2 regions of the Photobacterium makurazakiensis genome follow, and region 2 is predicted to be linked to the other one. Evidence: predicted binding sites of a transcription regulator. Region 2 holds the regulator's gene; the other holds the start of a gene.
The links. The regulator PurR, encoded in region 2, represses purine synthesis genes. The targets are predictions, from matches to a motif close to TNANGNAAACGTTTNCNTNA.
Positions count from the first base shown of each region.

Region 1: glyA (serine hydroxymethyltransferase) is a predicted target of PurR. The motif match lies at 12,784-12,803, and genes of this name have one in related genera.

Region 1 covers NZ_JAKJSJ010000010.1:86,003-102,399, forward strand. The annotation lists gene L4D09_RS02840 (AbgT family transporter) at 1-1,106, shown strand, start outside; gene fghA (S-formylglutathione hydrolase) at 1,200-2,042, opposite strand; gene L4D09_RS02850 (LysR family transcriptional regulator) at 2,341-3,219, shown strand; gene tadA (tRNA adenosine(34) deaminase TadA) at 3,304-3,831, shown strand; gene mltF (membrane-bound lytic murein transglycosylase MltF) at 3,959-5,485, opposite strand; gene purL (phosphoribosylformylglycinamidine synthase) at 5,776-9,693, shown strand; gene L4D09_RS02870 (HAD family hydrolase) at 9,829-10,509, shown strand; gene L4D09_RS02875 (hypothetical protein) at 10,718-11,122, shown strand; gene glnB (nitrogen regulatory protein P-II) at 11,241-11,579, shown strand; gene L4D09_RS02885 (YitT family protein) at 11,870-12,490, opposite strand; gene glyA (serine hydroxymethyltransferase) at 12,936-14,186, shown strand; gene nrdR (transcriptional regulator NrdR) at 14,384-14,833, shown strand; gene ribD (bifunctional diaminohydroxyphosphoribosylaminopyrimidine deaminase/5-amino-6-(5-phosphoribosylamino)uracil reductase RibD) at 14,884-16,011, shown strand; gene L4D09_RS02905 (riboflavin synthase) at 16,027-16,397, shown strand, end outside.
Region 2 covers NZ_JAKJSJ010000043.1:39,190-55,586, forward strand. The annotation lists gene L4D09_RS18760 (carbohydrate-binding protein) at 1-97, shown strand, start outside; gene L4D09_RS18765 (LysR family transcriptional regulator) at 249-1,157, opposite strand; gene L4D09_RS18770 (MFS transporter) at 1,354-2,538, shown strand; gene L4D09_RS18775 (CDP-alcohol phosphatidyltransferase family protein) at 2,613-3,233, opposite strand; gene L4D09_RS18780 (ATP-binding cassette domain-containing protein) at 3,227-3,886, opposite strand; gene L4D09_RS18785 (ABC transporter permease) at 3,852-5,567, opposite strand; gene L4D09_RS18790 (ABC transporter substrate-binding protein) at 5,613-6,776, opposite strand; gene L4D09_RS18795 (dihydrolipoyl dehydrogenase family protein) at 6,784-9,018, opposite strand; gene L4D09_RS18800 (carboxymuconolactone decarboxylase family protein) at 9,035-9,619, opposite strand; gene L4D09_RS18805 (hypothetical protein) at 9,777-10,172, opposite strand; gene L4D09_RS18810 (TfoX/Sxy family DNA transformation protein) at 10,466-11,056, opposite strand; cyclic di-GMP riboswitch class I at 11,185-11,289, opposite strand; gene purR (HTH-type transcriptional repressor PurR) at 11,494-12,507, opposite strand; gene L4D09_RS18820 (heme ABC transporter ATP-binding protein) at 12,961-13,812, opposite strand; gene L4D09_RS18825 (FecCD family ABC transporter permease) at 13,809-14,846, opposite strand; gene L4D09_RS18830 (heme/hemin ABC transporter substrate-binding protein) at 14,864-15,700, opposite strand; gene L4D09_RS18835 (ExbD/TolR family protein) at 15,697-16,119, opposite strand; gene L4D09_RS18840 (MotA/TolQ/ExbB proton channel family protein) at 16,116-16,397, opposite strand, start outside.

The sequences.
Region 1 (16,397 bases), on a different contig from region 2:
TGATCCCACTGGCTGGTTTGCTATATGCCGGATTGGGGAAAAACCCTTTGATAGGTATGGCAGCTGGCTTTGCTGGTGTGTCTGCGGGCTTTAGCGCTAACTTAATTCCAGCAACACCTGTTGATGTTATCTTGGGGGCCAATGCACGTATTTTTGCTGAGTCTCAAGGGATCCCATTTGAAAATGCAGCAGGCGAAGCACTCAACCCTGCGACGATGCATTATTTCTTCATATTTACGTCGACTTTCTTACTTGCTGGCCTTGGTGCTTGGGTAACGACCCGCTTTGTTGCCCCACGTCTTGAGAAGATGTCTTACCAACTACCAGAAGATCTGAACTTGGATGACTTTCAAGTAACAGATGCTGAAAACAAAGGGTTGAAAGCGGCGGGTCTAGGTCTTGTTCTTGCGTTAGCTGCTGTCGTGGGTTTAGCGATGGGGCCATTGGCGACTTACACTAATGAGGCTGGCCGTGAAGTAACGCCATACCTTGATAATGTTATTCTGCTTATCGCGATGGTTTTTGCTGTTGTGGGTGTTTTCTTTGGTGGGGCGACGGGTAAATTTAAGTCACTGCAAGATGTCGTGAAGGCCATGGTTAGTCAGATGAATACCATGGGTTATATCTTGGTGCTAACATTCTTCTGTTATAACTTTCTGGCACTATTGGGCTTCTCTGGCCTCGGTACCTATGTAACGTACCTTGGTGCATCATTCTTAGGTGCATTAGGTCTGCAGGAATTTCCAATTCTGCTGATCATCGGTTTTATTCTTACGACAGCGGTTATTAACTTGTTTGTCGGAGGGCTAACGTCGAAGTGGATGCTACTTGGTCCTATCTTTGTACCGATGCTGTATCAAGTAAATCCAAATATGACACCTGATCTGGTGACAGCGGCGTACCGTGTTGCTGATTCATCAACCAACATCATCACACCAATGATGAGCTATGCAGGTGTTATTCTGGCCTTCATGCGTAAGTACAAGCCAGAGTTATCATTTGGTGATGTTATTGCGATGATGGTGCCTTACTCCATTGCGTTCCTCACGGTGTGGACGTCACTGTTGGTTGCTTTCTTCGCATTTAATATCCCGCTAGGCTTCTAATTGATGCTTTAGCGAAATGAAATAAAAAAGCCCGCAGCCCCTAGTTTATCGCTAGTGAGTGCTGCGGGCTTTTTGCTATATCTAAGTAACCTGTTATTTCAGGTACTGTGCGTGGAAGCGCAGGTGATCATCAATAAAGCTGGAGATAAAGTAGTAGCTATGATCATAGCCTTCTTGCATTCTCAGCTCTAATGGGTAATCAACCGATTCGGCAGCAGCGACTAGCGTTTCAGGTTTTAGTTGCTCTTCTAAAAAGCCATCTTGATCGCCTTGGTCAACTAATGCAGGGATCACCTTTTTACTTTGTTTGAGTAACTCTGTACTGTCGTATTGTTTCCAGTTAGCGGTATCTTTACCTAAATAGCCAGCCAATGCTTTTTGACCCCATGGGCAATTGATTGGATTGCTGATTGGGCTAAAGGCCGATACAGAGCTATAGCGCGATGGATTACGTAGAGCAATCATTAGAGCACCGTGTCCACCCATTGAATGGCCGCTAATGGCACGTTGTTGGCTAACAGGGAAATGTGCTTCAACCAATGATGGCAATTCATTTACCACATAATCATACATATGGTAATGACGGCTCCATGGTGCTTCGGTTGCATTCACATAAAAACCAGCACCCAAACCGAAGTCATATGCACCTTCAGGATCATCAGCAACGCCTTCACCGCGAGGACTGGTATCAGGAGCAACAATCGCGATACCTAGTTCAGCCGCTAAACGTTGAGCGCCCGCTTTTTGCATGAAGTTTTCATCGGTACAGGTTAGGCCTGATAGCCAATATAAAACGGGCACTTTTTCACCCAATGCAATTTGTGGTGGCAAGTAAATTGCGAAGCGCATGTCACAGCCTAGCACCTCAGATCGGTGGGTATATTGCTTATGCCAACCGCCAAACTGTTTATTACAACTAATGTTTTCTATGGTCATATCTGTTCTCGAAACTGCGAAGGGTACATTCTGCACCCTACTGTATTTGATTAATTATTTGTCGTAGTGGATGACAGAGCGGATACTCTTGCCTTCGTACATTCGATCGATACCCAGCTTAATTCCTACAGTTAGCCTAGCTATAAAAGTAAAAAGTAGGTGAGATTTTGTATAACCACGAATTGGTAAATGCGTTACTGGGTTATTATTTTATGTTGAGTATTATATTTATTTCTAACTGAATGATAATAACACTATAATGCAAATGACTTTTACTAAATGGTAATAATTGGCTGCTATGTTTTTATGGGAAGGGGTATCAGAGTTTGTTGCTGTCGCTGAATCTGAGAGTTTTACTATGGCATCTAAGCAGTTAGGTATTTCTACTGCTCAGGTTAGCCGTCAGGTTAGTGCGTTAGAGAATCGGCTTAATACCAAACTGTTTTACCGAACAACACGCAAAGTCTCTCTAACTGAAGAAGGGGGGATTTATTATCGTCATTGCCGCCAGCTGCAAGATGGTTTAGAAGAAGCCGAGCGGGCGATCAGCGATCGACGAGGTGCACCTCAAGGCAGTGTGAAGTTAACTGCACCAGTAACGTATGGTGAGCAATATGTGATGCCATTGGTCGCCGATTTTATGCTGCAGTATCCCGAAATCGAAGTCATGATGGATCTAACAAATCGTCAGATTGATTTAGTCGAGGGTGGTTTTGATTTGGCGATCCGGCTTGGTAAATTAAGCAGTTCCTCAATGATGGCGAAGAAGCTGACTGCTCGAACTCAATATACGTGCGCAGCACCGGCGTATCTCGAAAAGTACGGCATTCCTCATTCGTTATCAGAGTTGCGCCACCATAATTGCTTGGTGGGTAACCATGATCACTGGCGTTTTCAAGAAGCAGATAAAGAGCGCAGTGTGAGGGTTTCTGGTAATTTACGTTGTAATAGTGGCTTTGCACTACGAGATGCAGCCTTAAAAGGCATCGGCTTAGTTCAGCTACCTGATTATTATATTGCTGACGATTTGGCGTCAGGAGAGTTAGTTCCGGTATTGGATAATTTTCAAGAGGCTGATGAGGGGATCTGGGCGCTGTACCCACATAACCGCCACCTATCGCCGAAAGTCCGGCTGTTGGTTGATTTTCTGGCGAGTTCATTATCGAGTCGAGGGTAAGTCAATGGTGATAGCCTCGCTTCTTATAGTGGTTTGGGTATAATCGTCGCCCCAACGAAACAATGATCCGTTTAGAGCATACAGATGACAGAGTTAAACCAACATCATCAACATGAGTACAGCGATGAAGATTTCATGCGTCGCGCAATGGTTTTGGCTGCAAAAGCCGAGGCTGAAGGCGAGGTGCCTGTTGGTGCTGTCATTGTACACAATGGTCAAGTGATTGGTGAAGGTTGGAACCGTTCGATAACCCAACACGATGCGACGGCTCATGCCGAGATCATGGCTTTACGCCAGGCTGGGCAAGTACTACAGAATTACCGTCTGTTAGATGCAGTACTGTATGTCACGCTAGAGCCATGCCCAATGTGTGCAGGTGCTATGGTACATAGTCGAATTGGTAAAGTGATCTTTGGTGCGCCTGATTTGAAAACAGGGGCGGCAGGCAGCATCATGAACTTACTCGACTATGAGCAAGTGAACCACCATGTCGCCATTGAATCTGGTCTATTGGCTGATGAGTGCCGAGCACAGCTTCAAGCGTTTTTTAAGCGTCGACGAGCGGAAAAGAAAGCCGAGAAAAAAGCACGACAAGCGGCGGAGAAAGGGTAGCGACGTTAAAGTGGGCTATATACCCGTTGTATATAAAAGTAGATACAAAAAAAGGGCCTTAGGCCCTTTTTCTGTATCTGGATATCATTTGTTTCTGTATATCATTTTTTCGGTATATCCCCGCGTATTACTGGCTGGCGGTTTTTACTGGTGCGCTATTCTGCTCTATGGTGCTATCACCTTCTGCGAGCGTACTTTGTGCCGTTGATGTTGCGGGCGGCGTAATGGTGTGCAGGCCATCTATGAGCGCAATTTCGTCTTGCTGAGGGCTTTGGCTATGTGTTTGTTCATAGCCCACAATGCTTTGGTAATAGCGACGGATATTCTCAACATAATTGAGTGCCTCATCACCGCGTGCATAGCCATAGCGAGTGTGCTGGTAATATTGGCGCTGTCGTAGTAATGGTAAACGTTGCTTAACATCACTCCATGCGTCAGGGTTGCCGCCTTGTGTTTTGGTTAAGCGTCTAGCATCCATCAGGTGGCCAAAGCCAACGTTGTATGAAGCAAGGGCAAACCAGACTTTTTCATGCTCTTCTACGCTGTCAGGAATACGGTTGATCATCTTGCGTAGGTATAGCGCACCGCCACGAATACTTTGCTCTGGGTCAAGACGATTTTGTACTCCTACTGATTTCGCTGTCGGTAGGGTCAACATCATCATGCCGCGCACTCCTGTTGGCGAAACAGCTCGAGGGTTCCAGTGTGATTCTTGATACGACAGCGCCGCGATTAAGCGCCAGTCAAATTCGTTAGCATATTGTTTAAAGAGCCCTTGCCACTTGGGAAGCGTACTCTCAAGTGCGCGTAAGAAAGCACGGGTATCAACGTAATCAAACGTGTCGACATGGCCTAAATATTTCTCTTCAAGCTTAGCGAGTTCACCGCTTTGCTGGATATCACCAAAAAATTCAATGAGTAAGCCATATAAGCTGTCATCGCTGGTTTGATTGATAAACCAAGCAATGGGTTCATCTTCGGTGAGTTCAAGGGCTGTCGTAACATCGGGATTAATTCGTTGGTTGAGTGCGACTTCAACAGAATCAGCCATCGTATAGTCTAATTCGCCCGCTGCAACTTGACGTAGTAATTCATCATTATCGGTTTCTTCAACAGCATTCCATTCTAATGTTGGGTATTGCTGTTTAAGTGCTTGCAGTGTGAGTTCGTAACTTGAGCCTTTGACAATGGTAAAGCTGCCTTTATTCTGCGCAAGATCACTCAGGCTTCTAGGGCGCCACTGGCCTTTTTTATAAACGACTTTTTGACTGGCATAATAATAAGCCGGTGCAGCTCGAAAGTTTGCTAAGCGCTCATCGGTCATGGTTAAGCCAGCGGCAAGCAGATCGACCTCATTACGCTCAAGGGCAGGAAAAAGCCGAGATAAGGTGAACATTGGCTTCATTTCAAGCTTTACGCCGAGCTTCTCGGCAAAAAGGCGAGCAATTTCGTAGTCAAGGCCGGTTGGACCTTCACTGCCAATATAATAAGAGAGTTGATTATTGAGTGTTCCGACACGAAGCACACCATCTTCTCGAATACGCTCAAGATCGGTGCGAGGTTCTTCTTGCCAGAGACAGCCACTCAATAACAGCAGGCTAAAGAGTACAGCGGTAAAACGCTGTAGCTGAATAATCGGTCGGTTAATGCTCAACAAACTATGCTCACGTAATAGTAGGATGTTCTTTATACCAAAGCTCAGCGGATCCGCAAAGTTATCGGCAAATTATCAGTTTTTTTCGAACAATTGAAAAAAAAACACGCAAACGGTTGCGTCAGGTGTTACGTCACAAATTTTTTTCCCTTATACTACGCCACATCATGAGCACATCGCCTTTGAATATTTTGTAAAGCGAGGTGAAATTGACGTAATTATCCCAGAATAATGCTGGGGGTTAGGCCAATATCACCTTCATTCAACTGCTAATCGAGAGACGTTCGCACATGGAAATTTTGCGTGGTTCACCCGCACTGTCTGAGTTTCGCGTTAATAAGCTACTAGAGCGTTGCCGCGAATTAGATCTGCCTGTGTCAGGCATTTATGCTGAGTTTATGCACTTTGCTGATGTATCTGCACCGCTGAATGCTGACGAGCAAAGTAAGCTTGCAAGCCTGCTTACCTACGGTCCAACGATTGCAGAGCACGAGCCGACTGGCTTGCTGTTACTGGTTACGCCTCGTCCGGGAACTATCTCGCCATGGTCTTCTAAATCAACTGATATCGCCCGCAACTGTGGTTTAAGCAATGTTAAACGCTTAGAGCGCGGCACAGCGTATTACGTAGAAACTACGGCAACACTAACGAATGAACACATTGAAGTGCTGAAAGGCCTGATCCACGACCGTATGATGGAAGTGGTTTTCGGTGAGTTTGAAGCAGCACAAGCCTTATTCGTTCAAGCTGAACCTGCACCTGTGAAATCGGTTGATATTCTTGCTGGTGGCCGCAAAGCCCTAGAAGAAGCAAACGTAACACTGGGTTTGGCGTTAGCAGAAGACGAAATTGACTACTTAGTGGAAAACTTCACTAAACTTGGTCGCAATCCGAATGACATCGAACTGATGATGTTTGCTCAAGCTAACTCAGAGCACTGTCGTCATAAAATCTTTAATGCTGACTGGACGATCGACGGTGTTGATCAAGAAAAGTCACTGTTCAAGATGATCAAAAACACCTACGAGAAGAATAACGAGCACGTTCTGTCGGCATACAAAGATAATGCCGCAGTAATGGAAGGCTCTGAAGTGGGTCGTTTCTTCCCGAACCCAGAATCTCGTCAATATAACTACCATCAAGAAGCTGCACATATCTTGATGAAAGTAGAAACGCATAACCACCCAACGGCAATTTCACCATGGCCGGGCGCATCAACAGGTTCAGGCGGTGAAATCCGTGATGAAGGCGCAACGGGTATTGGTGGTAAGCCAAAAGCGGGTCTGGTTGGCTTTACGGTTTCTAACCTGCGTGTTCCTGGTTTTGAACAGCCTTGGGAAACGGATTTTGGTAAGCCAGGCCGTATCGTTAATGCATTAGACATTATGCTTGAAGGCCCTCTGGGTGGCGCAGCATTTAATAACGAATTTGGTCGTCCAAACCTACTTGGTTACTTCCGTACTTACGAAGAGAAAGTCACGTCACACAATGGCGAAGAAGTACGTGGTTACCACAAGCCAATCATGATTGCTGGTGGTATGGGTAATATCCGTGCAGATCACGTTCAGAAGAAAGAGATCCCTGTTGGTGCGAAACTGATCGTACTGGGTGGTCCTGCGATGAACATCGGCCTTGGTGGAGGTGCAGCATCATCAATGGCTTCTGGTCAATCGGCTGAAGATCTTGATTTTGCTTCAGTACAGCGTGAAAACCCAGAAATGGAACGTCGTTGTCAGGAAGTTATCGACCGTTGTTGGCAGATGGGTGACGATAACCCAATCGCCTTTATCCACGATGTGGGCGCGGGCGGTATCTCAAATGCATTACCTGAGCTTGTTGATGATGGTGAGCGTGGCGGTAAATTCCAGCTACGTGATGTACCAAACGATGAACCAGGCATGAGCCCGCTAGAGATCTGGTGTAACGAATCACAAGAACGCTATGTAATGGCCATTGCGCCAGAAAACATGGCGGCATTCGACGCAATTTGTCAGCGTGAACGTGCACCGTATGCGGTAGTGGGTGAAGCGACTGAAGAGCGTCATCTAACACTTGAAGATAGCCACTTCGACGATACACCAATCGATATGCCAATGGATATTCTATTGGGTAAAGCGCCGAAGATGCACCGTGACGCGAAAACACTGAAAGTTGAAGGTCAGGCAATTGACCGCTCTGGTATCGAGCTAGAAGAGGCGACTCAGCGTGTACTTCGCCTACCAGCAGTCGCTGAAAAAACCTTCCTGATCACCATTGGTGACCGTACGGTAACTGGCCTTGTTGCTCGTGACCAAATGGTAGGCCCTTGGCAGGTACCAGTGGCTAACTGTGCAGTAACGGCTGCGAGCTACGATACTTACCACGGCGAAGCGATGTCGATGGGTGAGCGTACGCCTGTTGCTCTGCTTGATTTTGGCGCATCAGCTCGCCTTGCAGTTGGTGAAGCAATTACCAATATTGCAAGTGCAGACATTGGTGATATGAAACGCATTAACCTGTCGGCTAACTGGATGTCGCCAGCGGGTCACCCTGGTGAAGATGCGGGTCTATATGAAGCAGTTAAAGCAATTGGTGAAGAACTGTGTCCAGCACTTGGCTTGACTATCCCAGTTGGTAAAGACTCCATGTCAATGAAAACCAAGTGGGAAGAAAACGGTGAAGAAAAAGAAGTGACTTCACCACTGTCACTGGTTATTACTGCATTTGGTCGCGTTGAAGATGTTCGTAAGACTGTGACACCACAGCTACGTACAGACAAAGGCGACTCAAGTTTATTACTTATCGATTTAGGTTGTGGCCAGAACCGCCTTGGTGCAACAGCATTGGCGCAGGTTTACAAGCAACTTGGTGATAAGCCGGCAGATGTTGATAGCCCAGAATTACTGAAAGGCTTCTTCAATGCTGTTCAGGCACTAGTACGCGACGAGAAGCTACTGGCTTACCATGACCGCGGTGATGGTGGTTTGTATGTAACCTTAGCTGAAATGGCCTTTGCCGGTCACACGGGTGTTGAAGTTGATTTGAACATCACTGCTGGCGATCAGTGTGACGATGTTCTAGCGATGCTATTTAATGAAGAGCTAGGTGCGGTTGTTCAAGTTCGTACTGAAGACTTAGAGTCCGTACAGGCGGTACTGGCTGCTAATGGTCTAGAAGCTTGTAGCCATGTGCTTGGTACTGTGATTGATGAAGATGTCGTTCGTATTTGGAATGGCAACGATCGCGTCCTAGAGCAGAGCCGTACCGAGTTACGTACTGTTTGGGCTGAGACGACTTATCAAATGCAGGCAATGCGTGATAACCCAGCCGGCGCACTGCAAGAATTTGAAGCGAAAAAAGACACGCAAGATCCTGGTTTGAACACCAAACTAACGTTCGACATCAATGAAGATGTTGCTGCGCCGTTTATTGCGCCTGCAATCAACTTGGGCGCGAAGCCACAAATGGCTATCTTGCGTGAGCAGGGTGTTAACTCACACGTTGAGATGGCTGCGGCATTTGACCGTGCTGGCTTTGAAGCGAAAGACGTTCACATGAGTGACATTCTTTCGGGCAACGTTCAGCTAGAAGGCTTTAATGGCTTGGTTGCATGTGGTGGCTTCTCATACGGTGATGTACTTGGTGCCGGTGAAGGGTGGGCGAAATCAGTGCTGTTCAACAACATGGCACGTGATCAGTTTGAACGCTTCTTCCATCGCAACGATACCTTTGCATTAGGTGTTTGTAACGGTTGTCAGATGATGTCGAACCTGCGTGAATTAATTCCAGGTGCCGATTTGTGGCCACGCTTTGTGCGCAATGAATCAGAGCGCTTTGAAGCACGCTTCAGCTTAGTTGAGGTTCAGCAAAGTGATTCATTGTTCTTCAATGGTATGGCTGGCTCTCGTATGCCTATCGCGGTTTCTCACGGTGAAGGCCGAGTTGAAGTGCGTAATGGCGAGCACCTGAATGCGATTGAGCAATCTGGCACGGTAGCCCTACGTTACCTTGATAACTACGGTAATGTAACGCAGAACTACCCGGCAAACCCGAATGGTTCACCAAATGGTATTACCGGTTTAACTACGCAAGACGGTCGCGTAACTATTATGATGCCGCACCCTGAGCGTGTATTCCGTACTGTTGCTAATTCATGGCATCCAGATGACTGGAACGAGAACAGCCCATGGATGCGCATGTTCCGTAATGCTCGTGTCAATATTGGCTAAGCGAAAGCTAACTGATTAAAAAAGCCGCTCATATGAGCGGCTTTTTGTTTTTAGTAGCAAATTTTCAATAAATTCCTCGCCTAAATTGAAAGAGTATGATTAAGCTGAATATCAGTTAGATAGGGGAGAGGCGACATGATTTTTTTCGATCTTGATAATACGTTGCTTGATCACGATGGTGCTGAGCAAGATGCAATTCGCACTTTTATTGCACGATACCCCCATGATCTTATTGAAGGCTGTTTGCAATCACCTGAAACGGTTTGGCGTGACATAACCGATCGGCAGCGTGTTCGCTGGCGAGCTGGTGAATTAAATTTTGAAGGTTTGCGCCGAGCCCGGATCAGTGAGCTATTCAAAAAGCCCTTAAGTAATGAGCAGGCAGATAATTTAATTGGTGAGTATTACCAAATTTATCGTCAACACTGGCGACTATTTCCTGATGTATTACCGGCCTTAACGCAACTTCAAACGATTTCGCCACTGGCCGTGATCACCAATGGTTTCACCTTTCAGCAGGAAGCGAAGCTTCAAGACACCAATATCAAAGACTTTTTCCGCTTTGTTGTAACTTCCGAGCAGGCTGGTGTGGCAAAACCTGACCCTCACATATTCCAACAGGCTGTCAGGTTGGCGAAGGAAAATGCCCATGAGTGTTGGTTTATTGGCAATCATCCGATGAACGATGCAGAAGCAGCAAAGCAGGTTGGCTTAAAAGCGGTATGGTTGAATCGCCACCGGTACGAAACGAAGGTGACGACACGGGTCGTCAGAACGTTAGGCGGTTTTGTTGATCTTGTGAAAACACAGTACTAACTATTTATAGCCATTCAATGTATTGCATGTATAGATCAAAGTAATGATCGGAACTATAACTAAAATACGTGTCTAAATAATTAGTGAGGAGGGTGATGTAAAACATAAATTTTGAGTCATATTGTATTGTACTACTGAATATAGCCACATAGGAGATGTGCTTATATTTTTTAGATTTATCCTATCTGCTTTCATGGAAGAGACTAAAATGGACAACCAACGGAATGGTTTAGCCAACGCAGGTAAAGGGTTGGCAGTGCTCGTGATGATTTGTTTACTTCGGTATGCGGATACGTTCGCAACAGTCATGAGCTTTAAGCAAGTCGGTATTGTGCCAAGCATTATTGCTATTTTGGTATTGTTATCTGGTATTCTTGCTTCCGTCGGCCTCGCCCGAGGACGTCGCTGGGGATTTATCCCGTTATATTTCTTTATTCCTGCCGTAACGATGTTTTTCGGTTACAGCATGATCCCCTATCTGCCTTCGCTTGTAAGCTCAGATCTTCGGCCGTTTTCGGTCGTCATTTTAAATAGCTCTGTGCTTATTTTTGCTGTCGTGGTCCTGCTAAAAATGATGGACACCGATGTTGTATTACCAATTGAAAAACACTGAACCTCAAACGTTCCATTTGGTATACTGTAATCAATATTAATCAGGCAGTTGGCGTCGATGATGTCGTCTCTTATCGAAATGCACGCCAGTGACCTCTGCTCAGCAAAGGATGATGAAGATGAAAAAAATTGAAGCCATTATTAAGCCATTTAAGCTTGATGATGTTCGCGAAGCCCTCGCCGATGTCGGGATCACAGGTATGACCGTTTCTGAGGTTAAAGGCTTTGGTCGTCAAAAAGGGCATACGGAATTGTACCGTGGGGCTGAGTACATGGTCGATTTTTTGCCAAAAGTAAAACTTGAAATTGTGGTGTCTGATGAAGTTGCAGAGCAATGTATCGACACGATCATCGAAACCGCGCAAACAGGCAAAATTGGTGATGGTAAAATTTTCATGTTTGATGTCGAGCGTGTGGTGCGGATCAGGACGGGTGAGGAAGACGAGGACGCGATCTAAAGTCCTCTCTGTCGTCGCTGTTTCATCCTCTGGCGGTATCGGAAGTGCTCATTTATGCCTATAAACTCCGCGCTTCCTCTTTGCCAGAGAATGAAACAGTTTAGCCAGAGTTGACTTGCTAGGTGTGAACTAAGTGCTTCCTCTGCGTTCTTGAGCGAAATTCCTTCACACTCATACAAATTACCTTCTTCTGCTTGCCTGAGATCAGAAATGATTGGGCGTACGCAATACATGAAAAAAGGCTTGCCAAGTTGGCAAGCCTTTTTCGTTTTGTCTGTCGCAAAATTAGTTTAGCTACTTGCTTGCGGTTTGAGTTCACCGCTGTAGCGGCCAGGCTTATGGTTCATCGCCAGGACTAAATTCAACATGAAGGCACCGATGATAGAGAATAAAAGTACCATTGGACTAACTAAGAAGAACGAGGCCACGAGAATGCTGATATCGATGCACATCTGAAGCTTGCCTGCCGACCAGCCAAATTTTTCCTGTAAAAACAGCACTAAGACATTGAAGCCGCCAAGACTGGTTTTGTGGCGAAATAGGATCAGCATACCTAGCCCCATTAATAAGCCACCGATAATTGCACAGTAAAGGGGCTCAAGGCGGCTAATTTCAAGCACATGATGCAAATTGTCAGTGATTACTGACACCATACCACCGGAAATAATGCTGGTAATAGCAAAACTACGTCCCATACGGAACCATGCTATTAAATAGAACGGGCAGTTCATCAAAAAGTACAGCTGGCCAAACGATAGGTCAACAAACTGGCTTGCAAGTAAGGCTAGACCTGTTGTTCCACCGGTTAACAAATCTGCTTGCTGTAAAAAGAAAACACCCTGAGAAACAACGAAAGTACCTGTAAGAATAGCAATGATGTTTTCTTTTAATGAATGATGGTAACCGCTCAAAACAATACTCCTTATATTTGAAGGCGGCCATAATAAAGCCCTATCAGGAAAAAGCAGAGAGTCAGTAAGAAAAGAATGTTGCTGGTGGTGTACATAATTAAATACGCTAATGTAAAAAAATAAATTTGCTGTTTTCTTGTAAAAAATGAAACGTAATTATGTCGGTGTGTGGTGGTTGATTCACCAAGATGAAAACAATTCATGCCATCATCGAAATAAATACCAATAAAAAATTACTTTAGGGCTACCTGATTTAGATCAAATTCTGTAAAATATAGCCTTATACAAAGGGGTAACGAAAACGTTTGCGTCCACGTGGCGCCTAGCTTTGCTAATTTTCGTTAATTGCCCGAAATGGTATGTTTACAACCAATTTGTATCAAATGCAAAAAAGTGACACTTTTGAGCAAATAGGTACGGATATAATCTGAGTCAGGAGATACAGATGCTAAAGCGCGATATGAACATTGCTAATTATGACGCTGAACTATTTGCAGCTATTCAGGAAGAAACTGCGCGTCAGGAAGAGCACATTGAACTGATTGCTTCTGAAAACTACACCAGCCCACGTGTAATGGAAGCACAAGGCTCTCAGCTAACGAACAAATATGCTGAAGGTTATCCAGGCAAGCGCTACTACGGTGGCTGTGAGTTTGTCGATAAAGCAGAACAGCTGGCGATCGATCGTGCATGTGAGCTATTTGGTGCAGAATACGCGAACGTACAGCCGCACTCAGGTTCTCAGGCAAATAATGCCGTTTACATGGCACTGCTTAATGCTGGTGATACTGTTTTGGGTATGAGCCTAGCACATGGTGGCCACTTGACTCACGGTTCACCTGTGAACTTCTCGGGTAAACTTTACAACATCATTCCTTACGGTATCGATGAAGCTGGTCAAATTGACTACGAAGAGATGGAAGCATTGGCGCTTGAGCACAAACCGAAGATGATCATCGGTGGCTTTTCTGCATACTCACAAGTGTGTGATTGGGCGCGTATGCGTGAAATCGCCGATAAAGTAGGTGCGTACTTCTTCGTTGATATGGCACACGTTGCTGGCCTTATCGCAGCAGGTGTATACCCGAACCCTGTCCCACACGCACACGTTGTGACCACCACAACGCATAAAACCCTAGCAGGTCCGCGTGGCGGCCTAATTCTGTCTTGTGAAGGTGAAGATCTTTATAAGAAACTGAACTCTGCTGTTTTCCCTGGTGGCCAAGGTGGCCCACTAATGCACGTGATTGCTGCTAAAGCGGTTGCTTTCAAAGAAGCGATGGAGCCTGAGTTCAAAGAGTATCAGGCTCGCGTTGTTGAAAATGCCAAAGTGATGGTGGGCGAATTCCTTGAGCGCGGTTACAAGATTGTATCTGGCAGCACTGAAAACCACTTGTTCCTTGTTGACCTTATCGATAAAGGTATCACTGGTAAAGAAGCGGATGCTGCACTGGGTGCTGCGAACATTACGGTAAACAAAAACAGTGTACCGAATGACCCGCGTAGCCCGTTTGTAACATCGGGCATCCGAGTTGGTACACCTGCAATTACTCGCCGTGGTTTTACTGCAGAAGATGCTAAGCAGCTTGCTGGCTGGATGTGTGACGTGTTAGACAACACGGACAAGCCAGAAGTTCTTGAAGCAACAAAAGCGAAGGTACTTGAGATCTGTAAGCGCCTGCCAGTTTACGCTTAATCACAAGGTGATTATTGCTTAAACAGTAATGAAAACTTGAAATCTCTTGGGCCCGCATTCATGCGGGCCTTTTTAATATCTATAGAACCATATCCATTTCACTTCTAAATTTTATTAAACCCATAGAAAAACCGCCTAAAGCTCTCTATAACGTAATGAAATGAGTTACACTGGGATGACGAAAATTAGGAGGCAAGATGCATTGTCCTTTTTGTGGTGCAAATGACACCAAGGTAATTGATTCCCGCTTGGTGGCTGATGGCCATCAAGTTCGTCGCCGACGTCAATGCTTGGCGTGTAGCGAACGTTATACTACGTTTGAAACAGCCGAACTGGTTATGCCAAGAGTGATTAAAACCAATGGCAACCGTGACCCGTTTAATGAAGAAAAACTGCGTGGCGGTATTCAACGTGCACTGGAAAAACGACCAGTGAGCGCCGATGATATAGAACGTGCCATCAATACTATTAAGTCACGCCTGCGAGCAACAGGTGAACGTGAAGTACCATCTGATATGATTGGTAACTTAGTGATGGAGGCGTTGAAAGAGCTGGATAAAGTAGCTTATATCCGCTTTGCTTCTGTTTATCGCAGTTTTGAAGATATTCGTGAGTTTGGCGAAGAAATTGCCAAATTAGAAAAATAAATTGCTACCGGAGTTACGGCTCCGGCTAGCCTTAGATATATCGAAGTCAGATGTTCTCACCTATTGACCACGCTATGATGCGCCGAGCCATTGAATTGGCAAAACGCGGTCTATTTACGACGGCACCGAACCCGAATGTTGGCTGTGTAATTGCTCACGAAGAAGAAATCGTGGGTGAAGGCTATCATTATCAAGCCGGACAACCACATGCTGAAGTTTTTGCATTAAGAGCTGCGGGAGCGAAAGCTCGGGGTGCTACCGCCTATGTCACCCTTGAACCTTGTTCTCACTTTGGCCGAACGCCACCGTGCGCCAAAGCTTTGGTTGAAGCTGGTGTTGGCCGCGTGGTATGTGCCATGGTTGATCCGAATCCGAAAGTCGCTGGCCGTGGCATTGAAATGTTACAGGTCGCAGGCATTGAAGTACAAACCGGTCTGTTAGAGCTAGATGCAAAAGCGCTGAATCCGGGGTTTATCAAGCGAATGAAAACCGGAAAACCGTTTGTGCAGCTGAAATTAGCCGCTAGCCTTGATGGTAGGACGGCCTTGGCCAATGGCGAAAGTAAGTGGATAACCGGCCCAGCCGCGCGGGCTGATGTTCAGCGCTACCGTGCTAAAGCGGGGGCAATACTATCAACCAGCGCGACGGTATTGGCCGACGACCCATCGTTGAACATTCGCTGGAAAGAGCTGGGTGATGAGACCCATCGGCATTATCCCGAGGAGAATCTGCGCCAGCCTAAACGTGTCGTTATTGATAGCCAGAACCGAGTAACACCGAATCATCATTTAATCGGCTTACCGGGTGAGATCATGCTGGTTCGTCATCAGGCTGACAATGTACTTTGGCCTACAAATGTTGAACAATTTGTGATGAGCGCCCCAGTTAATGCTCAGGGTGGTATTGATCTTGACGCACTCATGGTTGAACTAGCTGCTAATGACATTAATCATATCTGGGTGGAAGCGGGTGCCCAATTGGCTGGTGGCCTATTAGCGGCTGGCTTGGTTGATGAATTAATTTTATATCAAGCCCCTAAGTTGATGGGGAGTGATAGCCGAGGTTTAGTCGATCTCAAGGGATTGTTAGCAATGTCTGATGTTCCTGAACTGACAATTACTGATGTGCGTATGGTTGGACCCGATATTCGGATCACAGCCCGACTCAATGACATATAAGAAAGAAAGGTTTCCATGTTTACTGGCATTATCGAAGCTGTAGGAACGATTACAGCCCTTACCCCAAAAGGGGAAGATATTTCTGTAACGGTTGATTCAGCCACGTTGGATTTATCCGATGTAAAATTGGGCGATAGCATTGCAACCAATGGCGTGTGTTTGACTGTTGTCGAGCTGACAGGCTCGGGTTATGTGGCCGATCTATCTCTGGAAACATTGAAGCGCACTGCGTTTGCAAGTTATCGCGCTGGGCAGAAAGCCAATTTAGAGAAAGCGATGTTGCCGACCACACGCTTTGGTGGCCACATGGTATCAGGCCACATTGATGATGTTGCAGAAATTATCGAGCGTAATCATACCGGCCGTGCGATTGAGTTTTGGGTCAA
Region 2 (16,397 bases):
ATTTTATAATGACCGAATATCTTTAAGCTGGGAGTTCGGATATATAAAAGGCTATGGTGCGGTTTGTTCCGAGAAGGAAAAAGGACTAAATTCATAGCTTGGATTGTATTATATCGTAGTGGATTATCTTTGCTGTGAATCCCTATTATCGAAAGATAGCTTTTAATATTGCAGGTCAAGCAGCTATCACTGTTCCCCCCTTGTGATAGCTGTTTTTTATCGTCCACTTGAGCATGTGCTGACGAGTTTCAAGCCATTAGCTTTTGGATGAAGGGAAGTTGATCCTGCACTTTGTCTTTAAAATGCTGGGCAGTCGGTGTGACTTCCTGCTTATTCGTATGGAGTAAGGTTTGAATTGTGGGCGATAGGTTGGTTATTGGAATTACTTGGCAGCCAACACTGTGTAGCTGTGTAACGCATTTAGGCACAATCGCGATCCCCAACCCTGCTGCGACAGTCGTAATAACAGTTTGCATACGCGTTGGTTGGTTTACTATTTGGGGTGAAAACCCAGATTGGCGACAAAGTGTGATAATTTCATCAAATAGGCCAACGGCTTCACTCCGGTTAAATAATACAATGGGTTCATGTTCCAGCTCTGTTAGGTTAACAGATGGACCACTGGCTAAAGCATGGCAATTAGGCACTATGACGACCCAAGTGTCAGTGTAAACATGCATGCTGTTAAATTGCTCTTTCATCGGAGAAGGTAGGGGACGAGAAAAGCCTACATCTATTTGTTTGTCTTGAAACGCCTTTATTTGTTCAGAAGCCGTCATTTCGAGTAAGCTGACTTCAACATATGGGTGTTCGGATTTATAATTACGCACGAGATCCGCAATGAACGTCAAACACGCAGAGCCGAGGTAAGCGATCCGCAATGTACCGATTTCGCCCCTTGCGGTACGCTGAGCCTGCTGTTTAGTCAAATGGGCTTGATTAAGCAATGTTGTTGCATCCACCAGTAGCTGTTGCCCTGCGGCGGTGACATGTACTTCTCGTGAGTTCCTCACGAACAGTTTCACGCCTAACTCCTCTTCTAGTGCCGTGATATGGCGGCTAATGGCTGGTTGAACCGTATTCAATTCCCGAGCGGCAGCAGAAAAGTTTTTTAATGTTGCGACAGTAATAAAGCTCTTTAGCGTTTTTAATTCCATTTCCTACCTACATCTCTCTTGGTTGAACAGTACCGTACTGGTTCATTTCGCCGATGCCCCATAGAGTGCGCTAGCTATACGGTTTTGCTATAGCTGCAATCAAATTATATCATTTTTTACATAGCAAGGAGTTCAGTAACCTATGGCAACTCCCGGTTAGACGTTAGCTAGCCAAAGATGACAATAGAGACACGAGATGACCAGTATTGCCACTGTAAGCTTCAGTGAGAAGCCCAAAATAACCAATAGTTTACTGTTTTTGATGGCTACGGCTGTGTCCGCCACAGTTGCAAATTTGTATTACAACCAACCCATATTACCGCTTATTGGTAAAGAGCTGGGTATTGGGGGGGACGCATTAGGTGCGATACCAGCTGCCAGCCAATTTGGTTACGCAGCTGCACTGTTGTTTATATCACCACTTGGCGATAGCATCGCGCGTAAACGTCTTATTGGTATCCTCTCACTTTTTTTAATCACGGCATCAATTTGTGCATTTTCAGCCAATAACTTTCTAGTATTAATTGGTGCTTGTTTTACCATTGGGTTAAGCGCCAATATTACCCAACAGTTGATCCCTTTTGCAGCATCATTAAGTACACCAGAACAGAAGGGACGGGTTATCGGTACCTTAATGAGTGGCCTAACAATTGGTATCTTATTATCAAGGACGGCCAGCGGTTATATTGGCGAGCATTTTGGCTGGCGCGCGGTCTTTATGATGTCGGCTTGTATCGCCATTCTTTTTGCTGCGCTACTGATGCGCTTTTTACCCACTAACCAGCCCACAAATCGCATACCTTATCCTCAACTACTTTTGAGCATGTTCGGGTTGATCAGGCAGTATGGATTATTACGTAAGTCGGCACTTACTGGCGCTTTATGGTTTGCTGCATTCAATGTGTTGTGGGCAACACTTGCTTTGCATGTAAGTGGTGACCCGTTCAATTTTGATGCGCAGCAAGCGGGGCTGTTTGGCATCGTTGCGTTGGCAGGTGTCAGCGGTGCCAAATTCTCTGGCATGTGGGTGTCAAAAGTCGGTTCACGTATGATGATCACTATAGCGTTGAGCTTAATTGCTATCGGCTTTTTAGTTTCAGGACTTTACGGTGATAGCTTAGTGGGACTGATTATTGGCATTATTCTGATTGATTTCGGCGTTTTCAGTGCCCAAGTCTCTAACCAAGTCGCTGTATTTTCGATTGACCCATCAGCCCAAAGCCGGATTAATGGGATCTACATGCTTGGCTATTATTTAGGAGGTGCAGTGGGATCATTGGTCGGCGTAAAAGTATTTGATCACTTCAGTTGGTTCGGTGTATCAGTGCTTAGCTTGATACTTGTTAGTGCCGCAATGGTGGTAAATTGTCGTAAAGGGTGATGGTTGCAATTACGCATCAGTAATGAAGTAATCACGGCAGACTTATTCGTTTGCCGTGATGAGGTTATATATTTTTATACAGTGTGATCGGCTTTCAGCGTGTTGTAGCCAGCCCAAATACGGGTTGTTGTCGTTACCCAGCATAGCGCACCAAAAATCCAAGCAATGAGTGCGAAATGCTGAGGAAATAGGCAGAAAAGGATAAAGCAGGTAATGGTCTCAGTTCCCTCTGTTAACCCACCGATGTAATACAACGATTTCTGTTTATAGACCGGGCTGCTGATATTTCGCTTGCCCGCCATGATGGCAAAGCTAAGAAAACTAGAGCCTGTACCAATGAATGAAAAGATCAGAAAGGCGCCAGCAACCGCATTTGCTTCAGGGTTAGCTAAAACAAACCCGAACGGAATGAGAGAGTAAAAAAGGAAATCGAGTGTAATATCGAGGAAACCGCCGCAGTCCGTGATCCCTTGGCGGCGTGCGATTGCACCATCGAGCCCATCAAAAATACGGTTAATAATAATAAACCCGAGTGCCCAGCCATATTGTTCAAAAGCCAAGGCTGGTAGGGCGAGCAGACCAAGTAAAAAACCAAAGAGTGTTACTTGGTTAGCGGTAATGCCTGCTTTGTCAGGCAGTATAGACAGGGTGTTTAGTGGCCACTTGATTACTTTAATGGCATAACGATCTAGCATGATCTTTCCTCTGTATTTGTTTCATCCCAAGGCCATTGAATAATTTGACCGTTGTAAGGGATATCATCGTCGTCATGAGTGACCATCAAGGCGGGTATTTGTCGAATGGCTATTTGTTCAAAGACAAAATCACGAAACTCTTGTCTTAGGGCTTTATCGAGCTTGCTAAATGGTTCATCGAGTAGAACAGCCTGAGGCTCAGATAGCAGCATTCTCATTAAGCTGATCCTTGCCCGTTGGCCGCCAGATATTTCTGTTGGCATCTTTTCTGCTAGAGCAACCAAGCCGAGTGTCATTAACGTCTTATCAGCAAGCGCCACTCGTTGTGGGTGACGAAGGTTTGCAGGTATGCCAAACATCAAATTTTCACGAATGGTTAAATGTGGGAAAAGTAGATCGTCTTGGAAAACGATGCCTATTTTTCGTTTATCTGGACTCAGGGTTAATACATTGGTTTTATTCAGCTGAACATGCCCGCTATATGTAAACACACTCGAGAGGTGGCCAGCGATAACACTTAGCAGTGTTGATTTACCGCAGCCACTTGGCCCCATAAGAGCGACGACTTCACCAGGCTTAATAGTAAAACTGACTGGTGAGAATAACGCGTGCTCGCGATTACTTATAGTGAGGTTTTCCACAGATAATGTCATCCGTGCTGTTACTCCGTTGTTGCGATTTTTGTTGATAAAAACGGCCAGAAAAATGGCTCGCTGATAATGCGATAGTAAAGAAGACCAAAGGTAAGATGCCTTGAAGTAATCCGTAGATAGCGGTGACTCGTCGATCCTGCCCACTTGCGAGTGCGACCGCTTCAGTGGTCACGGTTGATATTCGTCCAGCACCCAACATTTGTGTTGGTAAGTATTGGGCAAGGCTAACACTCATGCCTACAGCCATTGCCATATAGATGGCGGGCATAATAAGCGGCCGTTTAACCCGCCACCATGTTTGCCAGCTGGTTAGGCCCAAGCTCTTGGCGCATTGATCAAGGCGGTTATCATAACTACGCCAAGGACCATCAAGCGCAAGGTACATGTATGGGAAAACAAAGAAGATATGGCTCCATATCACCCATACAATAAAGTGTTGCCCCGCGATCCAGTATGTACTGATTTGAATACCAAACAGCAGTGACAGTTGTGGTGTGACTAATGGAATAGCAATACACCAAGTTGGGATGCTTTTCTGGAACTTATCTCGATATTCTAGGCAGCAAACGGTCATTATTAGTGCGATAACGCTGCTTATGAGTGCCAACATGATGCTATTACATGCAAGCTCAAAGATCGCCTGAGACTCTTGTTCCCAAAACCTGAGACTGTATCGGCTTGGTGATAAATCAGGAAAACGCCAGCGCTGAGCGATAGACCAGGTAAAGAGTAATGGGGTAAGGATAAGAGGTATTAAGAGCACAAGCCACACAATTAACCGAGTAAGGCTTAACCCCTTGGTTTGTATTGATGATAGAGAGGCGCCATGGAACTGCCATTGACGGTATTTTCTTAAGCATAGCCATTCAGTAACAGATAAGAGTGCTAACCCGAGCATTGTCGTAAAGAGGAGTAGACATGCGCCTACTGCTGCTCTGGGCAACATCGCGAGATCTGGGTCCGTAAACCACTGCCACACGATAACGGATAGGGTAGAAGGGCGGCTGGGGCCGATGATCAGCGCGACATCAACCACAGAAATACCATAAGCAGCTACTGCAAATAGTGGAAGCCTAATTTTTGGCAGCCACTGCGGCAAGATAACCTTAAGCCATGCCTCTCGATTAGAGTATCCAAGCCCATTTGCAACCGCGAGTAGTTTGTTTACTTGTAACTGCTGTAAGACTGAAATGCTCATCAATAAAAGAAATGGAATTTCTTTTATTGCTAAACCCAACAGTAGTCCTAGTCCATAGCGGTCTTGGATCAGGTTGAAACTGTTGGCGGTATTAAAACCAGTGCTTTCTAATAAACGGTATATCCACCCAGAGGGTGCAAGTAAAAAAGCAAAACCAATCGCAAAAGCAACATGAGGCATGGCAAGCATTGGGCTGAGAAAGCGTTCAATTTTTTGCCAACGCGTTGTATTCCAGTATCGACGTAATATAAAAAAAGAGGCTGATAAAGCAAGTAGAGTGCTGCAGACTCCCGTGAACAGGCTTAGCATGAATGACTGCCATAGACCGGGCCAATTTGACACAGTCATGAATGCTGAAAGGTTAGGCTCTACATAGCCTAACGATGGCAGCCAAGATACTGCAGGTAAAACGAGGCCTAATACACCGGGTAGCAACGGAGTAATAAATAGGATTAAGGTTAGGGCGAAGATAACGTGAATCATATTGAACCTAAGTTAGAAAGCTGCCTAAGCAGCTTTCTTCAATGTTTAGCTGCCGTAGCGTTTTTGCCACTCAAGCTCAATCGCGGTTATCCAACTTGGGTGAGGCTCGGGGATAGACTTAAACAAGGTAAATCCTTGAGCGCCACTTTTTTTCAAGACGTTTGGTTTTAACACTGATGGATCACCCCAAATAGCGGCGTCAGCTTTTCGAGCTTGTGCTTCTGGGCTTAGTAAGAAGTTGATAGTAACAAGTGATCCTGCTTTTGCCGTAGCGTTCCATGGTATTGCTAAGAAATGGATATTCGATAACGCACCTTGCTGAAAGGCATAGGTTTGTGCTGTTTCGACAAGATTACCATTTTCGATAGCAGCATTGGCGGCATTAGGGTTAAACGTAATTGCTAGTAATAGCTGTTGGTCATCAAGCAATTGAATTGTTTCACTCGTACCTGATGGGAAACGCAGACCTTGTTGCCATGCAACAGGGTGTAACTGATCTAAGTACGACCACAATGGTGCCGTGACGCCAACGAATTTACTTTTATCGAATGGCTCATAAAGTGCTGAGTTGTTATTTGATAGCTCAAGCAGTGCCGCTTTAAGAAAGCTACTGCCATGAAATTCTGGTGGCTGCGGGTAACTCACCTTACCAGGGAATGCTTTTGCAAGGCTCAGAAGCTCTGCAAAGTTTTGAGGCGGGTTATTCAGCGTGTGTTTGTCATGAATAAAGACGAGCTGACCAATCCCCCACGGTGCTTCCATGCCGTTTGTTGGCTCGGTAAAGTCTTCATCAATAGGTAATGAGGTATCAACGAACTGCCAATTGGGCAGACGCTGCGTAAATGGTCCGTGTAGCAGGTTATTATGTTTCATCGAACGGAAGTTCTCACCGTTTAACCATACAAGGTCAACACTACCTGCTTGGTTTTTACCTGCGGTTTTTTCAGCTAGCAGTCTTTGAGTCGTTTCGGCAATATCTGCAACTTTGACGTGTTTTAAATTGATGCCATATTGTGTCTTTAGCTGACGGCTTGCCCAGCGAAGATAGTTATTAATCTCTTGGCTACCGCCCCATGCATTAAAGTAAACCGTTTGCCCTTCCGCTTCCGCCAATGTCTGCTGCCATTGAGTGTCGTCAGTGGTTTTATCGGCAGCAATTGAGAAGCTAGTGGTTAGCGCAAGCGCTAACCCTAGAATAGTTTTTTTCATATAGTCCCTATTTATCCTTGAGCGGCGCTTCTTCGGTTGGTTTTACTGTTGCATTTGTTTGCATGGTATCAGTTTGGATAGCTGGTTTCTCGTTTCGCATCCAAGTATGGTACTTTTTAACGAGAGCCAGTAAGCCTTTGGGCGCATTGGCTTGTTTCCAAACTCCCGCTGTATATTTTGTTGCTTCACTCATGGTTGGGTAAGGATGAATTGTCCCTAATATTTTGTTGAGCCCCAAACCGTGGCGCATCGCAAGAGTAAACTCAGCCAGCATTTCACCAGCATTATGACCAACAATGGTAACGCCGAGAATTTTGTCTTTACCTTTGGGGGTAATGACTTTTATAAATCCATGATCTTCACCATCAGTAATGGCACGATCTAAGTCATCAATACCGTAAGTTGTCACATCGAACTGAAGACCTTGCTGCTGGGCTTCTTTTTCATTAATTCCAACTCGTGCCACTTCAGGTGAGGTATAAGTTGCAGCAGGCAAGACAGAGTAATCAGCTTTGAACTTTTTCACATTGCCAAATAAGCCATTAACTGCGGCATACCATGCCTGATGTGCTGCTGCATGTGTTAATTGGAATGGGCCAGAGACATCGCCAACGGCAAATATATTTGGGTATTTGGTTTGTAGGTATTCGTTAACTTCGACAGTACCTCGTTCTGAGGTTGTTATCCCGAGCTCTTCTAAGCCAAAGCCCTGTACATTGGCTACGCGACCCAGTGCTAACAGAACGACATCAAATTCAACACTCAGCTCATCACCATTGGCTGCCTGTAAGTAGACTCGTTGAATTTCAATCCCTTTTTCGTCTGTTACTTTTTCGAATCTAGATGCACGGTGGCCTGTCATTATCGTGACACCGTCTTTCTCCATTTGTAACTTAACTTGCTCGGCGGCATCGAAATCCTCTCGGATCAAGACTTGTTCCGCCATTTCAATGAGTGTGACCTGACTACCAAGGCGACGGAAGCTCTGCGCTAATTCACAGCCAATTGGACCGCCGCCAAGCACTACCATGTGCTTAGGCTGCTCTTGCAGCTGCCAAATAGTATCTGAAGTCAGATAGTTTACTGATTCTAACCCTTCAATTGTTGGCACTAATGGACGCGCACCTGTGGCGATCACAATATTACGCGTAGTAATGCGTTCACCGTTTACCTCTACCTCCCAAGGCGACAAGATAGTGGCTTCACCGCTAATACAATTCACACCAAGCTTAGAGTAACGTTCAACAGAGTCGTGAGGTTCAATTTTAGCGATAACATTATGAATTCGTCCCATCACTTGTTTGAAGTCAACCTGAGTCACGCTGGTGGTAATGCCAAATTCATGAGATCGAGAGATTTCAGCCATAGTATGCGCAGCACGAATGATGGCTTTTGATGGTACACACCCCGTATTTAAGCAGTCTCCTCCCATTTTATGACGCTCAATGAGTGTTACTTCCGCCTTTACAGCAGCAGCAATGTAAGAGCTGACAAGACCGCCAGCTCCCGCGCCGATAACAACCATATTTTGGTCAAATGAAGATGGCTTTTCCCATTGGGCGTAAACGCGGCGTTTTTGAATAATACTCATCACGGCTTTGGCAATTAACGGAAAAACACCCAGTAAAGCGAGCGAGATAATAACAGGGGCAGAGATAATACCGCTTAGTGTGTCTATCTGGCCGAGCTGGGTACCTGCATTAATATAGACTGCCGTTCCGGCTAACATACCAACCTGACTCACAAGGTAAAACATCTTAGTGCTGATAGGGGTTAAACCCATAAGCAAGTTAACTAAGAAGAAAGGAAAAATAGGGATTAACCGTAGTGTAAAGAGGTAAAACGGTCCGTCTTTTTTTATGCCTGCGTTAATCGGTGCCAAGCGGTGACCAAATTTACTCTGGACCCAATCTCGAAGAATAAAACGGCTGAATAAAAAAGCCAGTGTCGCACCGATAGTACTGGCGAATGAAATAAGCAGTAAACTCCACCAAAAGCCAAATAAAGCGGCTCCAAGAAGCGTCATGATGGCTGCGCCAGGAAGCGATAACGCTGTTACCAATACATAGAGGCTAAAAAAGACCAAGCTCGAAAATAACGGACTGGTGGTTATCGTATCTTGTAGGGCTAGCTGTTGGTTTTTTGCGTATTCTAACGTAAAGTACTGGCCTAAATCGAAGGCAAACCATACGCCGAGTAGGGACGCAACGATAGCGAGTAAAACTATTTTTTTTCTATCCATGTAATTCGCTCCTAATCTATTGCTTTGATAACGACGATGATTTCTCTTTTACCGTATCGGGTTGTATCGGTAGCGAACAAAATCCTTGCTCAGGCACGTCAAGCGCAGTATTGAACTTCGCGGAGAGGTTCTGGAAAGAAATGAGGGCGGTGAGCTCTACAATGGTGTCTTCGTCATACCACTGTTTAAGTGTTTCGAGTATCTCTGCTGTGACACGTTGACCTGTAATTGTCATTGTTTCTGTGTAGCGTAATACTGCTTGTTCTTGCTCATCAAATAATTCACTGTGCTGCCAGTTAGCGAGCGCTTTTATTTTTTCTTCTGAATCACAACGCTCAGCTAACTTCATGCCATTAGCATCAACACAAAATGCGCAGTCATTGAGTTGAGAGACCCTGACGCAAACTAATGAGCGCATGATGGGTGATAACGGAGAAGAGCGACGATCAAGATAGCCAAAGAAACTAGCAACCAGCCAAAAAAGGGTAGGCTTACGCCCCCATAAGAGCGCTGGGTTTAGTACTTTGCCGAAATGGCGCTTTTGAAGCCAAAGTAGCGGCTTTATGGTAATGGAATAGTTTTTTTTGGCTGAAATGCGCACGATCACCTCTTAATATTAGGAATACTTTTTATGCCACAATGGGTATATAACCTGACCATGAGCAATGATTACTCAAATTATCAGATAGATATGAGACAAAGACCTAATTAAGAGCTGAATTATTTCACTGAGTGATGAAAAAAGTGAATTTAGCCGTTTAGTTGATTATTAATTGAACGGGACGGTCATGCTGAGCTTGGGTGACTATTTTATTGGGTTGTGGGGACGTAAAAAGAATATAGCCACAGGCTAAAATCGGAACAACAGCAAGTAGCATTGTTTTACCAATATGGTAGTTACGATACCAATACTTTTTTGAACGTATTTTTAATAGTAGTCCCCATGTAAGGAGAAGGGCGTTAAAGCCTGAAACGTAAACAAGTACATCGTACATCATTGGCATTGAGGCAATGTTGTTATGGATAAGAATGAGGACAATGACAGGGGGAAGTAAACTGAGTAGTACGCATAGCTTCATTAGCCGAGGCCATTTACCAAACTTATCCTTGAACATTTGATCCGTTTGTCCGGGAAAAGGCTTGGTGCAGTTCATAATAACCTCCGTAAATAGATGCTGTTATTTTACGAGCTTTATAAAGTAAAGAAAGCTTGTTGAGTGTTTTGTAAACAGCTTTGTGAGGCAATTCAATCTTTCAGATTTACTGACAATTAATTGTCATTCATGGGGTGTACGAAGCAATCTGAACGTGCGGTCAACGTATCTAAACGTCTAGCTATGCTATGGAGTTTATAATAATGAGAAGTAGTAATAGAAAGCAGCAATACCACAAACGATGCATTAACAAGAGGTGTATCATCACCTCTTGTTAATGGTACTAAGCAGGGTTAACTAAGCTTTGAAAGAAGTTCTGAGCGGCGGTCTTGTGGAATCACTGACCAATGCTTACCACTAATTGCACCTTCTAAAGCCCATAAAAGATCAATGCTTACCGTACCTTGATGGGTATCTTGCAATGCTCTAAAAGCATTCAAAGAACCGGCTTCAAATAGGGCGTCGACACTGATAATCCCAGCTTTTTTAAGCATACGTTCGTTTGCTAGCCGTAAGTTAGGTAGATCCTTTATACGTTCAGGTCCTGCCTTACTTTTTGTTTCTTTGTCTTCTTTTGCCGCTTCAAGAGAGCGCTTAGCTTGGCTAAGTATTTTAGTTGTGTCTTCCCACCATTCATCTGGAATTGCAAAATGCTTGGTAACAACAGGAAATCCACGTTTCTTATAAATATATGGCTTTAAGCCTGCCTGTTTAAAATCTTGTTCGTTTTCAGCATTGGCACGAAGATGAAGTTTGTCGTTAACAACGAGTGCAAACATTGTTTCACCTGCGAATATGCCAAATCCGCCAAACATCGAGCGTGATTTTACGTTGTTGAAACAACTAAACAGTCGTAATGAATTTTTAAGTACTGGTTTGTCCATGCTTCTTCTCGGTGAAAAAAATCTAGGGTCACCTAACAACAGAGCGAGGATTTCAGATTAGCAAAATTAACAAAAGAGTAATGTCAGAATCATGTAAAATATGACGCCTGATCACTATTGCTATATCCATCGGCAACCCCGCTACCTTAAGTCGAACTAGTTATTGAAAACTATGGACTCTTAGGCCGGAAGCTTTGCGTCCCAATCTTTCGAAAGGTTTGCCTTGTTCGTGACTGTTTAAGAATATCGCAGAAGCAAAATTTGAACCTGCTCCCACTTTTAATAGCGTGACCTTGCTCCCATAAATTATTTTATCTTGTATTTATTTAATTATAAAAAACACCCAAAGTTGAGTGTTTATTCTAATAAGGCATAGGGATAAGACTAAAAAAACGGAGGAAAAGCCTCCGTTTCTATCTCGAGTGATTATTGGCTTGTTACGAATTGGTGTTTCGGTTTATCACTGACTTTCTAATCACAAGCTCTGGTATCATTTCAAATATACGGTGCTCATGCTCTTTATCTTTCACTCGCTCCAACAGAATTTCGATAGCTGTTTTACCAAGACGGCGCTTAGGCTGGTGAATAGTGGTTAGCGGTGGAGAAAAGTACGGTGCTAAATCAATATTATCGTAGCCGATAATTGAAATATCTTCAGGTACACGAATACCAGCTTGTGAAAATGTACTGATCATGCCCATCGCCATGATGTCATTGAAGCAAAAGATCGCCGTTGGACGTTTGTCCATTGCAATGATCTTGTTAGCGGCTTCAACTGCAGATTCACATTCAAAATCGCCTTCTAAAATCCAATCTGATTCGACTTCCAGCTCGGCTTCTGACATGGCTTTTTTAAAGCCTTTTAAGCGTTCACGACAAGCTGTTTTATCACTGTGACCTGTTAAGCAACCGATAGCTTTATGCCCATGCTCAATGAAGAACTTAGTCGCAACATAGCCGCCTAACGCAGCATTATCTTGAATTTTATCTGTATGAGGGCTTTCTGGTCCCCAATCCATGACAACCATAGGCAAGTCTTTTTGGCGCTCTAATAGACCGAGTAGGTTTTCATCCAAGTCTGAGCACATGACCAACAAACCATCAACGCGTTTTTCAGCCAGCATGCGTAAATAATCACGTTGCTTCTCAAGGTTACCTTCTGTGTTGCATAAGATAAGCGTGTAACCAGCACCGTAACAGTACTCTTCAACACCGTGTACGACTTCAGCAAAGAAAGGGTTGGTCGATTTTGTAACCAACATGCCAATAGTACGGGTTGTGTTGCATTTTAAGCTACGCGCCACAGCACTCGGAGCGTAGTTTAGCTCGTCAACTGCAGACAGTACTTTTTTCTGCGTTGCTTCTGCGACAAATCGCGTTTTGTTAATCACGTGAGAGACGGTGGTTGTAGAGACACCAGCCATACGTGCAACATCTTTAATCGTTGCCATATTTATTCTTCTAATAATAAGGGTCAAATGACCTAGGTAATTTTAAGCTTTACTCAATAGAGTAGTGCACTGCTAAAACAGTTCACTGTTCTGTTGAGTACAGATAACAGAAACGACAAAAGGCCGCGACACGAATGGGCGGCTTCGTTTCTTATAGTATTCATATTCTATCGCGATTACAGGGTTTCAATTGTTGCATAGTGTAATCGCTTGCGCTCTCATTTTACTCAGTGTAGCAAAGAGTGCAATGTTTCTTGTCTTAATAAATCAGGATTATTTATGGATAAGAACGAATTGGTTTATTTATAACCAGTTATAAATCTGGTGAATTGTTCTGCTAAAGATGAAACGGTAAGTTTATAAAGCCTTTTTAGTTTGATTAAGAAGGCTTTAAGGCAAATGAAGTAGAATGAAAAAAGAGCTATTTTTGGTTTGTTTAACAACAATTTGCCGTTAAATAGCCAGTTTTAATGTTGATTTGGGCTCTTCAATTTCGTGGCTGGAGGTTGCGAGCACAATAGGGTAATTATCGATTGGGTGCTGTGTAATGCAAACAGGCCAACCATAAACGCGTTCGATCGTTTCCTCTGTTAAAGCGTCCTTCGGGCAACCATCAGCTTGAATTCTTCCCTCATTAAGAATGACTAAACGGTCTGCATATTGCGCTGCTAAATTTAAATCGTGAATCACTATGATCACCGCAGCCCCAGACTTCGCTAACGACTTTGCGACTTGAAGGGTTTTATGTTGATGCGCTAAATCGAGTGCTGATGTTGGCTCATCAAGCATCAGAATACACTGCTCACCAGCGCGACTGAGTTGAGTCAGTACCCGTGCAAAGTGCACGCGCTGTTTTTCTCCTCCAGAGAGCGTAGGGTATAGGCGACAACTCAAATTTGTGACATCGACTTGAGCCATTTTATCTTTAGCAAGACTTACCGTTTCTCGATTGGTCAGCGCTAAGGGGAGACCACCCAGCTCAACAACTTCTTGCGCGGTAAAGGCGAAGGTTAGGTTACTATGCTGAGGCAACACACCAAGGTGTTTTGCGAGTTCAGCTGGTGGCCAAGCGGCACGGTTTTTACCAAAAAAGGAAACATGGCCTGTAGACTCTTGTTCACCACATAATACTTTCAAGAGGGTGCTTTTACCTGCACCGTTAGGACCTAGCAAGGCGGTAAGTTCACCACTTTTGATCTGAATAGCTAAATCATCAAGTAGTACTTTATCACCCAATTTAAGGTTAAGCCCTGAAGCATCAATAGCATATCCTGTTTCAACGCTATTTTTTGTCATCAAGTTCATGACATTTTCCCTTTTTGTTTTACGAGCAGGAAGATAAAGAAGGGCGCGCCGAGTAGGGCTGTAATTATCCCAACAGGCAGTTCAGCCGGTGCAACTGCGATACGTGCAAGCATATCGGCAACCAAAAGAATTAATGCGCCAAGCAGAGCAGATAATGGTAAGAGCACTTTATGATTAGGCCCTACGAGCATTCGACCAAGATGGGGGACGATTAAGCCAACAAAACCAATCACACCGGTGAGTGAAACAGCAATACCAACACCTGCAGCGCAAAGTAAAATCAGTAACCTTTTCAGTGTTTGTACATTAACCCCCATATGTTTTGCTTCTGCTTCTCCGAGCAAAAAGGCGTTGAGTGCATTGGCGTTGCGATCAAACATAAACATCAGTACGCCAAGAGTAATATAGGAAAGCGTGATGCCAGGCCAAGTTGCCCCTGCAAGTGATCCCATGCTCCACAGTGATAAATCTCGTAGGGCTTGGTCGTCAGCGTAATAATTCATCAGGCCAAGTGCAGCACCTGATAGTGCCCCGATAGCCACACCAGCCAGAAGCATCACTGTTACAGAAGTACCGTTTTTGTCTGTGCCTAAGTAATAGACAAAAAAGGTACTGAAAGCCCCGCCTAAAAAAGCAAAAACGGGAACGGTGGCTAGTGTTAACAACAAAGGAAATGATGCGGCAAGCGGAGCAAAAAACACAATAGCTAATGCCGCGCCTAAGCTCGCTCCTCCTGAAACGCCGATAATACCTGGGTCGGCGAGGGGGTTACGGAATAGCCCCTGCATAACAGCACCACATAGCGCTAATATCGCACCAATTGCCATTCCAAGTAATGTTCTCGGTAAACGAATTTGGTTAATTACAATTTGTATATGTTGGGGCAGATCCGATTGCCAAGGCATTAAGGCTTTGAAACTATCAGTGAAGGTGATTGCCATCGGACCGATGACTACTGATGATGTAATGGCAAGCAACAGCAGTACGAGGCCAGTTGGAAAAATAATACGTGTCGGAATACGGTATAACTGCATAGTAATAAATGCTTATATTAATTTGGATAGAAAACGGTGTTTAAACGTTCAGCTTCGCTTAAACTTTTCAGCCCCAAACCGCCAATTAGGGCAGTACCATCGATCATGGCGAGGGCTTTGTTTTGACCTGCGGGTGTTGCGGCGAGTAAAGGCATTTGTTTAAGCAGCTCATCAGCTGAACCGATTTTACTCATGGTACGCGAACTTAGGAGAATGATATCAGGCTGCATTTCCACCATTGATTCCAGTGAAATAGGCTTATAAGACTCGACGGCATCTGCTGCTGGGTTGATTGCACCTGCAAGGCGAATTACGGTGTCTGCAGTAGTGTTGCGGCCAGCAACATTGGCTGGGCGACCTTCGTGGATCATCAGGAAAAGTACTTTCTTTTTGTTATCTTGAGTCGCTAGGTTGGCATTAATGGCAGTGACTTTTCCCTTCACCTCGTTTTTTAATGCTTTTGCCTTGCTTGAGGTATCTGTTAGTTCGCCGACTTGATCTATACGCACCATTAAATCTTCAACGGTTTCACCAGAGTTAAGCACATCTACTATGATCCCCGCTTGCTTGAGCAAATCAAGTGTGGTCTGCGGCCCCATTTCATTTGAACCGAGTAGGCGGGTCGGGGTGAGCGCGATAAGGCTTTCAGCAGAAAGCTGACGGTGGTAGCCCAGAACTGGCATATCGTCATCGACCATTGATTTACTGGTTACGTCGACAGCAACAAGTTGTTCTTGAGCATCCATGGCATTAATGATTTCTGTAATCGCAGCACCAGCACTGATAATGCGCTCACTTGCGAAGGTAGATGTAGCGGCAAAAAACAATATAGTTGCCAAAGTGAAACGCTTCATGATTTGTCCTCTTCCATTAATAGCTGGGTTGCTTTGATGTCGTTTTGTTGCAAGAAAGCGAGTAGTTTGAGCATGTTTTCTACCGATCCAGCCTTGTCTGCACCAATGACAACAGGCTTGTCAGGACTAGCTTTAACTTCTTTTAGTAGAGCAGCATTAAAGGCATCCCAATTATCGAATTCATTGCCTTGAAGTGCCCAATAAGGAGGGGCTGCGGTAATGTTGACTGTAATAGGATCAGATTCGGTTTCTTGTAATGCTTGAGTTTCTGTTTGCGGTAACTCGACATCAAGTGATTGTAATTTCACACTTGCAGTAAGAAGCAGAAATACCATGACGATGAAAATGATATCCAGCAAGGGAGTTAAATCCGGTTTTAACTCATCGCTGTCAGCAACACTTTGGTGGGTTCGGATCATACCTCGACCTCTGGTTGTTCAGTCTTAATGGCATGTTGCTGAGGCGTTAGCTGTTTTGGGTCGCAGGTAGGGTCGAGTGATAAGCCTTCTAGCCATAAGTTACAGTGGTTAAGGCTATGCTCGAGCTTGGCTGTCACGTTATCGGCCCATAAACCTAACAATTGCGCGCCAGTTATCGCTGGTAAAGCAATTAATAGCCCAGCGGCGGTTGTCCGCATTGCAAGACCAAGGCCGTCAGCTAAGTCGTTAGGCGTGACAGCACCTGTGCTCATGGCAAT